Thalassoroseus pseudoceratinae: one gene and its partner. The protein of the gene in region 1 binds, or shares a complex with, the protein of each later gene. Links are inferred from orthologs where the notes say so. Each region holds a gene or a part of one and is shown on either strand. Other genes may lie near its edges.

Region 1 (6,323 bases):
TGTTCCCAGAGGACATTTACAACCAACGGAAAATGGAACGCATTTTCGGCCTGGTTGCTAAGTACTGTTTTCAGGGGCATACGCACATTCCGGGTGTCTTTACGGAGGACTATAATTTCCTCCCGCCTGAAGAAATCGAAATGACTTACCGCACCACCGGCGAAAAGGCTTTGGTGAATGTCGGTTCGGTTGGCCAACCGCGGAACGGAGACAACCGTTCGTCTTACGTGATCTTGGAAGATGGCGAAGATGATTGCGATTACGTCATCCGCTTCCAACGCGTGCCATACGATTTCGAAAAGACCGCCGCAAAAATCTACGATATCCCGGATCTTGATAACTTCCTCGGCGACCGTCTTCGTGATGGACGCTAGACCGGACTGAAGTTCTTGTGGGACATAGTCGAGGCGAAAACGCTTTCGTTTCTCACTCTCTGCGAGACCGTACCGGTTTGGATCGGAAGTCAACTGCTCTCGAGCCGGCGTGTTGCTCTTGAGTGTGCCGTCCACTAAAATTTGCCCAGTCGTCACTCCGTAGCAGGACGGCTCGTCGCTCCCGTTGCCAACCGTGCTTGTGTAATCGGTTCCGGGAAGACTCATCAACCGCGTGCAGATACCGTTCGCAGGAATCAAACGCAGCCTTCTTTGAACGTCGATTGGCGTAGCCATCATGGATTTTCGCAGCATTCTTCGGTTTATCTTGCTGTCGTTTGTGATTCTCTTCCTTTGGAAGCGTTTCGTAATCGACAATATTGCTCCGCCAGCTCCGGCTCCGGTTGTGGAGGAAGACGACGACGATACCGACAAGAAGCCCAAAGCCAAACGAGATGAACCGGCCGTTGCCGAGAAACCGAAGCCGGAACTCGCGAATAATCCGCATCAAGACAACATCACAATCGGCTCGCTCGATCCGGAAGGCGAATACTTCTTCCAAGCAACGCTGACGACCACCGGCGCTGCCGTTCAGAAGTTGCAACTCAGCGACACGCGTTACCACAGCCTTGAGAATCTCGAAGAACCTTTGGAACTTGTCGGCACACTCGAATCCGGCAAGCAAACCTTTCGCACTTTCTCGTCGACATTTACTGGCGACGATAAACTCAAAGAGCTGCTTGAAGATCATCCGCTTGATGAAGAAGACTGGAAGATCGTCGAACAATCTGAATCCAGTGTGACGTTTGAGTTCACCATTCCCGGTCAGTTCCGGGTCCGCAAACGTTTCACGGTACCGGCAGTCGACCGTGAGAAAGAGGGGCTTTCCAACCGCCAGGTCCGGGATCGAAACGCGTCCGGCTACCAACTTCACTTGCAGGTCGAAATTGAGAACCTCGATACACAAGAACGTGAAGTTCAATATGTATTGCAAGGACCGGTCAAATTTCCCATCGAAAACCCCGATACTGCTCGGAAATTGCAAGACATCAAATACGGTTACATCGACGATGGTGAATTGACCAATTCGCAAATCGATGTCGAATCGCTCATTGAACAGACCGACGAAAACACCCGCGAACGCTGGACGAAACCATTCCGGTATGTGGGGGTCGATGGGCAGTTCTTCGCCGCCTTGGTGCTTCCGCAAGAGAAGAAGCGAAGCAGCGATTACGTTGAGTATTATGAAGCGGAAGTCCTGGAAACCAACGAGGAGAATGAAAAGCTCAGCCATATCAGCGTCAAGTTTGCATCCGACGAGTTCGAACTGGAACCGGGTGAGTCAACGACGCAGGATTGGTATTTGTTTGCCGGTCCGAAGCGACAGAAGCTGCTCGATGCAATCGACGCCGGTGCCATCGTTGAATATGGTTGGTTCGCTCCGGTCAGTAAGGCCATGCTTTGGCTGTTGAACTTCCTGCACGAAACCTTGTACCTGCCGTATGCGTTGGCGATTATCTGTTTGACAATTCTCGTCCGTGGAGCGTTGTTCCCGATCTCCCGGAAACAGGCCATCAGTGCCGCTCGGATGAAGGAACTGCAACCGAAACTCGCGGAGCTGAAAAAGAAATACGGTGACGACAAGGAGAAGTTCCTCAAGGCTCAGATGGAACTATTCCGCGACGCTGGCTACAACCCACTTGCGGGATGTCTGCCGATGTTGCTGCAACTTCCCATCTTTATCGGCTTGTACTACGGCCTATACACGGCGATTGACTTGCGAGCATCTGAGTTCCTATGGATTCAGAACCTGGCAGCCCCCGACAATCTCTTCACCATGCCGTTCAAAGTGCCGCTCCTGGGAACGTCGTTCAATCTGCTGCCGATCATCACCATCGTGCTGTTTATCGCCCAGCAAAAAATGTTCATGCCAACGCCCGATCCGGAAGACGAGCAAGCCGTCTGGAACGCTCGCATCATGAACTTCATGATGGTCTTCATGGGCTTCCTGTTCTATCACGTGCCTGCCGGATTGTGTTTGTACTTCATCGCTTCCAGCCTGTGGGGCATGGGCGAACGCAAATTGCTGGACGTACACAAGAATCCGGCGACCGCAGATGGCGGCAATTCTGGCAGTGGTGGATCGGGCGGTTCGTCTGGTTGGAAGCCTAGCGGAGGTGGAAGCAACGGCAGCACCAAACGCAACAACTCCAATAAGAACCAGAAATCGAAGTCGCGAGGCCGTTCGAAGAATCGTCGCTGAGGCTGACGAATGCAACTTCAATGGGACGATACAATCGCGGCGCTCGCGTCTCCACCGGGTGCCGCGTTGCGCGGCATCGTTCGTATCAGCGGGCCCGATGTCAGAGAAGCGGTTTCCGCAATCTTTCACCCTGATGACGAGCAGCGTTGGCAAGCCACACGAAGTTCCCTGCGACATCCCGGACAGTTGACGTTACCGGATTTGCCGCCGATCGAATCCGCAGTATTGCTGTGGCCGGGGCGTCGCAGTTATACGGGTGAACCACTCGCCGAAATCCATACGCTCGGTTCGCCACCGTTGCTGGAAGCGATTCTCTCGGCGTTGTTTTCGCACAACATCCGACCGGCGAGAGCGGGCGAGTTCACATTGCGATCGTTTCTGAACGGCCGGATTGACCTGACACAAGCCGAAGCAGTGCTCGGCGTGATCGACGCGGAAGATCACCAAGAACTGAATGCCGCCTTGCAGCAACTCGCTGGTGGGTTGTCGTCACGGTTGGCGACGGTTCGGTCGGACTTGCTCGATCTGCTTGCGGATCTCGAAGCGGGTTTGGATTTTGTCGACGAAGACATTCAATTTGTCTCAACGGAAGAAGTGACGAATAGACTCAGCAATTCGCTGACGACAATTCGCAGCTTGCTCAGTGACGCCGACACGCGAATGCAGTCATCGGTGAATCTTCGGGTGGTGTTGGCTGGTCTGCCAAACGCCGGGAAGAGCAGCCTATTCAACACGCTCACCGGTTCCGATGCGGCGTTGGTCTCGGATGAGCAGGGCACAACCCGCGACTACATTACCGGAACCGTGCGATGTGGTGAGATGACGATCGAACTCATTGACACCGCCGGAGCAGAACCCGTCTCGCCAACACGCGACATTATGCACCAAGCGAGCGAACTGCGAACTGATTTGCTCAAAGCCGCTGACATGATCCTGTTCTGCTCCGCCAGCCGACTTTCGAGTGAGGAAGCTCAATGGAACGCGGAGTTTTCCGAAGAGTTGTCACGTCTCGATCGGCCAATCCTGGCGGTCCAAACCAAGAGCGATCTCGTTGATGGGGATGCAGCGGAGACGCTTGCAGTTTCGACCTCCTTGCCCGAGAGTTTCGCTGCACTGAAGTCTGCTATTGCTGATCGATTGACCGAGCGTCAGCGCGGGGAACGCCAGTTGATCGGAAGTACGGCGGCCCGCTGCCGAGAAAGCTTGCAAGCGACCGAATCCGCACTTCAAGAAGGAATGGACGCCACCCATTCTCAGGCAGGTGAAGAGTTAATCGCATTGGAAATCCGAACGGCTCTCGATCATTTGGGACGTATCCTGGGGACCGTCTACACCGACGACATTCTCGATCGCATTTTCAGTAAGTTTTGTATCGGCAAGTAACTTTAGGCCGCGGGCGAATCGACTTCGATCCAATCGCGAATCCGTTGCCGATACCGCCGATACAACCAGGACACAAGCAACAACGTCATACCGAGCGCGATGAAGGCGAATGTGCGAATCGTGGTGTGTAGATGCCACACGTCGACGAGAAACACTTTGCCAATCGTCAGTCCAAAGAACGCCAGCGAGAGTTTCCGCAGGTTTGCGGAGCGGGCAGCAATCCCCCCCAGCAGCGTGGCGAGCGAGTACCCTGTCCAAACGAGTGTGATGGCGAGTCCGGTGAGGGTTTTCCAGTCGTGTTGCACGCCCCACACGCGAGCTTCCGCCGTCAGCCAAGCCCATCCCGCGAGAATGGCGGCAAACGCGAGTGCGGAAGCCGGTGTGAGATCGGTCGTTTCAAAAGACCGCTGGGGTTCTCCAAACCGGCGTGTAATTGCGGCTGTCGTCGTGGCTAGCACGATGGGAACGAGGAAACCGAGTCCACGAGGGTTGATCAACGGGACACTCCACCAAGCGTTTGGCACATCACTTAAGGATTGTTGACCGCTGGTCGTCGCTCCCACAAATGCAATGACAACCGCCACTCCCGAGAGCCCAAAAATCACGGTTCCCAAACTATCCAACCACGTCTGCCGACGGACCGCAGCAGCAATCAAGATTGCACTGGCAAACGCGGCCGTTTCCATCGCAAAGATGCTGATCAGTGTCGGCGTATAGCGATCCCAATGCCACCATTGCACATAGCTTTCCAGCAGTGTCCAAAGCAGTCCTGTGACGATACTCATGCCAATCAAAGTGCGGCCGACCGGAGGTGCGTGGTCGTCGGATGCCGAGGATTTGCTCGCTGAGAACCTCTGAATCACGGCGGCGGTCATCACTGCTAACGCAATCGGAATCAGAACTCCCAAACTGCGAGGATTGATCAACGGCCACTCCCACCAAACGCTCGGAACGTCAGCCGACATGAAATACCGTGTCGAAATCGCGTTCCACATTCCCGATGCAACCATCACCCCGGAACCGGCGAGAACCGTCAATCCGATTTGTCTCAGTCGTGGGTGGTTGCAAATCGCAGCCACAATGCTGATGCCGCAACCGAACACCGCTATCTCGATCGCAAAAAGACTCAGCAGCGATGGCGTGAACCGGTCCCAATGCCACCACAACACGTAACTTTCCAGCATCACCATTCCAAGCGAGATGAGGATACTGAGATCAACCAACCCTACAGACCGGCCTTGAAGATCACGCTCTAGACTCACGGAGCCGTCGCCCTCAATGCCTATAGTTCGGTAACGCCATGCCAATCCGCCCGTGACCAAAATCGCGGCCAGAAAACTGAGCGAGCGACCGTTCACCACACTCGTCCAACCAGCGGCTTCTGCTGTCGCTTCCCCGACGATGAGGTCATTCGCCGTTCGTTGAACCCAGAGTGTGGAAAAGCGATCAGGACCGGCAATCGTCGTGATCGTGTAAATTGAGAGAATCCCGAAGACGATGCATAACAGCCCGAGACCAGCCTTACGGAGTTTCGGTTCGTCGAAGCGGAGCCCCATTTCGACCAGCACCGCACTCAAAGCCGCCCAAGCGATCGCAACCCAGTGTCCAGTCAACTTGAGTGGAATTGCAATCACTAGGAAGACGATTGCGATTCCGTTGAATGCAAAGGAAATCTTGGGGTCGATGCCATCTCGACGCCGGGCGACGTTGCCAAAGATTTCGTAAAGAACCGCCAATCCGATCGCCATGACCGCTTGCCATTCTTGATGACTTGCTTTGGTCAAAATGAAAAACGTGCCGAAGAAGACAACCGGCGTGGCGATCACTAGAAGAAAGTCTTCGGCCAACGCGACGGTGCGGCGAATCAAATGGTGCCAAACTCCCAGGGCCGCAAATACGATGAAGAACGGCGACATCAAAACCATGACGTCCGCAAGTTTCTCCGGGTGATAATGGTTCGCAAACCATCCCAACCACATCAGAATCGTTCCGCCGAAGGCGAGCAAGTTCAAACGCGGCCACCGTCGAAACGATGCAATCCCCAGCACACCAAGATCGAGCATCAGCAAGTATGGAAACAACGTCCAACGAACATCCACACCCCGTGAAAGCATGATTGGCGTCAGGAAACCACCCAACAATGCCAGAACGGCGGCGGCTTGGGCGTCGTAGACGGCGGCGAATGTCAGAGCGGCCGCGGTCGCGAGCACCATCCCGCTGAACGCCACGGGATCGGAGAACACCGCCGGATCAAACCATCGAGCCGATGCGAACAAAGAGAAATATAGAATTCCCAACGCCGCTCC
Region 2 (6,215 bases), on another replicon or contig:
TCGACTCAGCCACGTAGAGGTTGTAGGAGAAGTCGAGTAGGAACGCGATGCAGATGACGTTATCCGCGTAGTGCAAAATCGTCCGCGTTTCCGGCTCAAGCTCAAAACAAGCCTCCGCCGCAAGCGCCGCCAAGACGTAAAAACACAGCCCCAGCATGAAAATCTGATAGGCCTGTGGTCGACGGCGGGCGGAAACATCCATTGCGATTCGGGCAGCTGAAGAGAAGACACAATGTGCCACGGCTCACCAGAGCCGTGGCACATACTGAATACGATCAACCGACTATTTCGCGGCGGCGAAGGCGGCTTCGTAGTTTGGTTCCTCGGCGATCTCCGAGACATACTCGACGTGCTTCAACTCGCCCGAACCATCGACGACGAACACCGCTCGGCAGAGAATCCGGTCGAGCGCTCCGCCCTGAATCAGAACGCCGTAGGATTCACCGAACTCGGTGCAACGGTGAGCGGACAGCGTTTGCACGTTCTCGACGCCTTCCGCACCGCACCAACGTTTTTGGGCGAACGGCAAATCCATGCTCGCAACGAGGATCTCCACTCCCGAATGGCTGGCGGCCTGGTCGTTGAACTTCTTGGTTTCCACGCTGCACACCGAAGTGTCCAGTGAAGGCACGACGACAATAATCCGCGGTTTTCCGGCACTCGCTGATAGCGTGACTTCCTCAAGGGCATTGCTTTGCAATTTGAAATCGGGGGCCGTATCGCCGACTTTCAACTCCGGACCGGCCAGATCCACCGGGTTTCCTTTGAATGTAACAGCTCCACTTCGGACTTCAGCCATGACTTGCTCCTGCGAGGCGATTAAGTTTCGGTTCCAACGCCCGGCAGTATGAAACAGCGAGCGATACCGTGCAAGTATCACCCGCTGTTTGTGGAAAACGTTGAGAGTCGTGGGTGGAACGCAGAGAGTCAGAGCTTGTGTTTCCCTCCACTCTCTACTCATTACCCTCTACATCTTATTTCACCACGCGATAGCCGCTCTTCTCGGCTTGTTTTTGGACGGCTTCAATGATGGCTTTGTCGAGCGTGTCATCGGGAGCGTCGGCGGCTTCGGCTTTCTTTTTCCGTTCGGCGGCGATGAACTTAGCCCGTGCGTCCGTCAGTTCCCGAATCTGAGCCTGAATCTCCTTGCGGGCTTTCTTTTGCTTCTCGATATGGGCTTCCAACTCCTTCAAGGACAACTTCTGCAAATCCTTCGGCAACTGATCTTTCTTGATGTCCTTGATCTTGATCGTCCCGCGAGCACACCCATCGATCAAATCCCAATGGCAGAAGTAGTTCGCGGACGACTTCGCCAACGCTCGACTTGCATTGGCATTGAGGTTCAACTTCAACGCATTTGTATCCTGCGCAGCTTGGTTTGCGGAGAATTTCTTCCGTTGGTCCGCGGCCCCGTAGGCAATGTAGGTCGCATTCAGTTTCACGTTGAGAGCTGTGATCTTGTCGTCTTGTGGTGCCGGAATCACGGCGACCGCTCGATTCTGATTGATCGTCAGGAAACTACCATCCGCAATCGACGCGGCATGTTGCCAACGACCGTTGATGCCTTGGGTTTCGTCGCCACAGTGAATCGTACTGACGGTAATGCCCTTTTTGATCGCCTCTTTGCAAGCGAATTCGTAATTCACCGGCCCTTGCGTGAACGGCTCGTTCCCGGCAATGAAGATGCACTTCATGTCATCTTCGTCGTCGGACCATTTCAACTCGTTGACGGCCGTCTGAATGACCAGACCGCAGTACTCCGAACCGCCCTGAATTTGAATCGCGAACAACGCTTCGGAGACGGCATCCAAATCGTCCGTGAACGTCACGAGTTGTTCCGGCTTGGCAGCACCGTACTTATAAAGAGCCACTTCCAACCGGGGACGTTTTCCATCGCGACGAAGTGTCGTGAACTCGTTGACCACGTTCCACAAATGCTCGCGTGCCTGATTGATCAACCCGCCCATGCTGCCGGAATGGTCGAGCAAAATCGCCATCTGAATCTTCGGCACATCCTCTTCATCCGCCTGGACAACTCGCTCGCCCAGCCCCGCCGTCAGAACACCTACCGCAACCGCAAACAATCCGATCAATCGACGTGTCACCATGACTCTTTCTCCTCAACACAGGAATTCGATACACTAGACAGTTTAACCGAGTATGATTCGCTCGCGGGTAACGGCTGTGTAACAAGAGATCAGCAACCCGAGACGCAAAATGTTCGATGGACAACGACGCCGCAAAGTTCCCATTTGTCTCGTCAGAATTCCCGAGAACGCCGTGTTGACGATGAGTCGCCGTGTCAATCGTCAACACACCAACCGCACACCACCACAAACAACAGACACATGACAACTACCTATGATTTCGATGTCGTCGTCGTCGGAGCCGGTCACGCCGGGACCGAGGCGGCTTTGGCGGCGGCCCGCATGGGCGCGAAGACGGCACTGCTCACGATGAACGTCGACACCGTCGGTGCAATGAGTTGTAACCCCGCGATCGGTGGCGTCGCGAAGGGGCAGATCGTTCGTGAGATTGATGCGCTCGGCGGCGAGATGGGTCGCGTCATCGATGAAACCGGACTGCAATTCCGGATGCTCGGTCGCTCCAAAGGACCGGCAATGCATTCGCCACGAGCCCAGGCGGATAAAAAAGCCTATCAGTTCTCGATGAAAAACCGCGTCGAGCAAACCGATAACCTCGCCTTGCGGCAAGAAATGGTCGAGGGCCTGGTCACGGAGACCGATGGCGAAACCACGAGGATCGCCGGTGTAAAGGTGCGAGGTGATGCGGTTTATCGCACGCGAGCGGTCGTCATCACGACCGGCACATTTCTGCAAGCGGTCATGCACACGGGTGAAGCGAAAGCCAGCGGCGGTCGAGCTGGTGAAGGCACGACCGGCACGCTTTCCGACTCCTTCCGTGAACTCGGGTTCGAACTCGAACGCTTCAAAACCGGGACACCCGCCCGAATCAATGGTCGCACGATTGATTTCGCTGCGTGCGAACGGCAACCCGGTGATGACGATCCGCAACCGTTTTCCTACCTCACGGAATCACTGACGCAACCGCAACTCGAATGTCACATCACGACGACGAACGAGAAGGTGCACGAACTCATCCGGGCGAATTTGCATCGGGCCCCGATGTATTGCGGCCAGATTCAATCCACCGGTCCGCGGTATTGTCCGTCGATCGAAGATAAAGTCGTGAGGTTTGCCGACAAGACGCAGCACCAGATTTTCCTCGAACCCGAGGGCTACAACACTCAGGAATACTACTGTAACGGCATCTCCACGAGTCTGCCTCGCGACGTGCAAGACGCGATGATTCGAGAAATCCCCGGTTTGGAACACGCCGAAATCATGCGGTACGGGTACGCCGTGGAATACGATTTCGCCCCGCCCACGCAACTTCGGCCAACCTTGGAAACCAAACGCGTGGATGGTTTGTACTTCGCAGGGCAAATCAACGGCACGACGGGATACGAAGAAGCCGCCGGTCAGGGCCTGATCGCCGGTGTGAACGCCGCTCTCAAATTGAAGGGCGAACCGCCGTTCATTCTCGATCGCAGCCAGGCGTATCTCGGGGTGCTAATTGACGATCTCGTCACCAAAGGCGTCGACGAACCGTACCGCATGTTCACATCCCGAGCTGAATACCGATTGTTGCTCCGGCAGGACAACGCCGACCGTCGGCTCACACCGCTCGGCCGCAAAATTGGGCTGGTTGATGACGAACGCTGGCGACAACTCGAGCAGCATGAGGACGACATCCGTCGTGCCACCGAGCAAATCGAGAAACTTCGTCACCAGGGAAAAACGCTCGAAGAATGGTTGCGACGCAGTGAAATCGCATGGAATGACATTGTCGAGATGGCACCGGAGCTTGGGGATCTGAAAGTCGCCCGTCGCGCAGCCGAGCAAGTGCAGATCGAAACCAAATACGCCGGTTACATCCGTCGCCAAGCCGCCGACATCCAGAAACAACAAAAAACCGAAAAACTCCGCATTCCCGAAACACTCGATTTCGCCGCCATTCCGAACTTGCGAGTCGAAGCTCGCGAGAAACTCAGCCGCGTCCGCCCCCAGAACATGGGCCAAGCGGGACGCATCAGTGGGATTACTCCCGCGGATTTGGCCATCGTTTTAATCTATTTGGACCAGCCGAACCGTCTGTCCTCTTAAATTGACGCAGCCGCGAATTTCCGGAAATTCCCAGATGCCCGCACAAGCCTGGCGGACTAGGCAAGAAACGCACATTGCCTAAAGTCTAGTGGGATCGGGGTTTACAGAACGAGACGCAACTGCGGGTCATCCGAAGGCTAAGTGTACTGACGTGGCAAATGCCTGTTGACCGATTTCGCAGTTTAGATACAATTTGGAATCATGTTAATTCTGGAAAGTTTGGGGTAGCAGGGAAACTTAGTTACCTCTAGAATCCCTTCACTGGGTCAATTTGAGAATTTTCGAGGAATTTTGGCCGGCTCCCATGCTGGGTGGTTGTCCGGACGGATCGCAAAGCGATACCGGTGCATGATGGCCCGTAGCTTTGTGAACCGGACGTAAAAACGTCTACCGCTTGCATTAGGCAAGCGCACGATTCAAAGGATGGATCAGAATGAAGACCGTCTTCACAACAGGCGAAGCAGCCAAAATCTGCAACGTCAGCCAGCAAACCATTATCCGGTGTTTCGATTCCGGCCAGCTCAAGGGCTTCCGCGTGCCCGGCTCACGGTTCCGACGGATTCCGCGAGACATTCTCTATCGCTTCATGAAAGACAACGGCATCCCGACCGATGCCCTCGAAAGCGGTAAACGAAAGGCGTTGCTTGTCGACGACGATGTGGATTTGGTCGAAATGATCCGCGATGTCCTCGACGCCGACGGCCGATTTGAAGTGCGTGTAGCCAACAACGGGTTCGATGCCGGAATGATGGTCAAGGAATACCATCCCGACATTATCGTGCTCGACGTGATGCTGCCGGACATCAACGGAAAAGAAGTGTGTCAACGCGTGCGAAGCGACTCCTCGCTGGATGATGTTCGCATTATCTGCATCAGCGGGATGGTCGAACAAGACAAAATCGCCGATCTGAAGGCCGCCGGAGCGGATGAGTTCCTACAGAAACCGTTTGAAACCGACCACTTGATTGGTCGAATGTGTCGTCTGCTGGATATCGAACCGGTTCACGCATAACTGCGAGGGCTTGGAGCGACGCGAGAACGGTGTCCACGGATTGCGCTCAACAGGGAGCAGCGACAGCGCAGTGAACGGCATCGGTCCCGCGTCTCTGACATCCTGGCTGATCGAAAGCCTCACGCCGGGAAGCATCGAGCGAACGCTTCGGCATATCGCGACAGGTTGGCTTACGCTGGCATCCGCCGAGGCGGTTTGCATCTGGTGGCAATCGCGACCGTCCACACCGTCGATCGCGTTCGCCGCATCCGATGGGAACTCTGCGTTCGCCGATCCCATGCCGCTTGCTGATGACGATTTCACGCCCATTCTCGAATGGACCGCGAACACGACAAGTGCGCCGATCGATTCGTTGCAACTCCAAGTCGCAATGGATTCGCCCGTGCGGTTTCGAGTCTTTGCAGGTCTTTCCGATCCGAAAGCCCAGCTACCAGAGGAACTCGAAACCGCCACACACCGCCTACTGGAACGCCTCGAAAGTGAGGCGACGATTGAGGAACGCCTGCTCCATTCCAAATTGGAGGCCATGGCCGAGTTCGCCGCTGGGGCGGGACACGAGATCAACAATCCGGTGGCGACAATCGTAGGTCGCACCAATCTGCTGCTTGCTGAAGAACCCGACCTCGGCCGCCGCGCTTCATTGGCGACCATTGGTGCCCAAGCGCTGAGAATTCGAGACATGATCGGCGATGCGATGCTCTTTGCGCGTCCGCCGAAACCACATCTTCAAACGCTCGATCTCAAAACGGTGCTACCGGAAATCGTCGCGCCGTACGAGAGTCGATATCGTGCCAAGAAGGTGACGCTGACCCAAAACCCGATTCCGTCGCTGATGGTCTCGGCCGACCGTACTCAGTTGGCGGTTGTGATTTCGGGACTCTTGCAGAATGCTTTGGATGCAACCCCACCCGACGGGAATGTGGAACTCGCGGTGGAGCCTCTGACGCCATCCTTGGCACGGATCGAAATCACCGATTCCGGCACGGGGCTTTCTGAAACCGATCGTCTGCATTTGT

Evidence for each region.
Region 2: the proteins of G6R38_RS05145 (region 1) and mnmG are in contact, whole or in part, in a solved structure (PDB 9HIP), measured with the Escherichia coli proteins. The link is inferred for Thalassoroseus pseudoceratinae from one-to-one orthologs.

What each region holds. Positions count from the first base shown.
Region 1 is NZ_JAALXT010000001.1:1,372,139-1,378,461, forward strand. What follows is about bases 1,845-4,830. They hold G6R38_RS05145 (tRNA modification GTPase), read left to right. Parts: upstream 1,845-2,643; coding sequence 2,644-4,017; downstream 4,018-4,830. Other genes in these bases: yidC (membrane protein insertase YidC), read left to right, coding at 1,845-2,634; G6R38_RS05150 (DUF2339 domain-containing protein), read right to left, coding at 4,020-4,830. Outside these bases: G6R38_RS05135 (metallophosphoesterase family protein), read left to right, coding at 1-374; more of yidC, read left to right, coding at 670-1,844; more of G6R38_RS05150, read right to left, coding at 4,831-6,323. UniProt on the Escherichia coli protein: Exhibits a very high intrinsic GTPase hydrolysis rate. Involved in the addition of a carboxymethylaminomethyl (cmnm) group at the wobble position (U34) of certain tRNAs, forming tRNA-cmnm(5)s(2)U34.
Region 2 is NZ_JAALXT010000006.1:33,866-40,080, forward strand. The notes cover bases 1,890-4,767. They hold mnmG (tRNA uridine-5-carboxymethylaminomethyl(34) synthesis enzyme MnmG), read left to right. Parts: upstream 1,890-2,348; coding sequence 2,349-4,187; downstream 4,188-4,767. Other genes in these bases: G6R38_RS20725 (vWA domain-containing protein), read right to left, coding at 1,890-2,108; G6R38_RS20735 (response regulator), read left to right, coding at 4,621-4,767. Also shown: G6R38_RS20715 (ion transporter), read right to left, coding at 1-202; tpx (thiol peroxidase), read right to left, coding at 284-799; more of G6R38_RS20725, read right to left, coding at 975-1,889; more of G6R38_RS20735, read left to right, coding at 4,768-5,199; G6R38_RS20740 (sensor histidine kinase), read left to right, coding at 5,270-6,215. UniProt on the Escherichia coli protein: NAD-binding protein involved in the addition of a carboxymethylaminomethyl (cmnm) group at the wobble position (U34) of certain tRNAs, forming tRNA-cmnm(5)s(2)U34.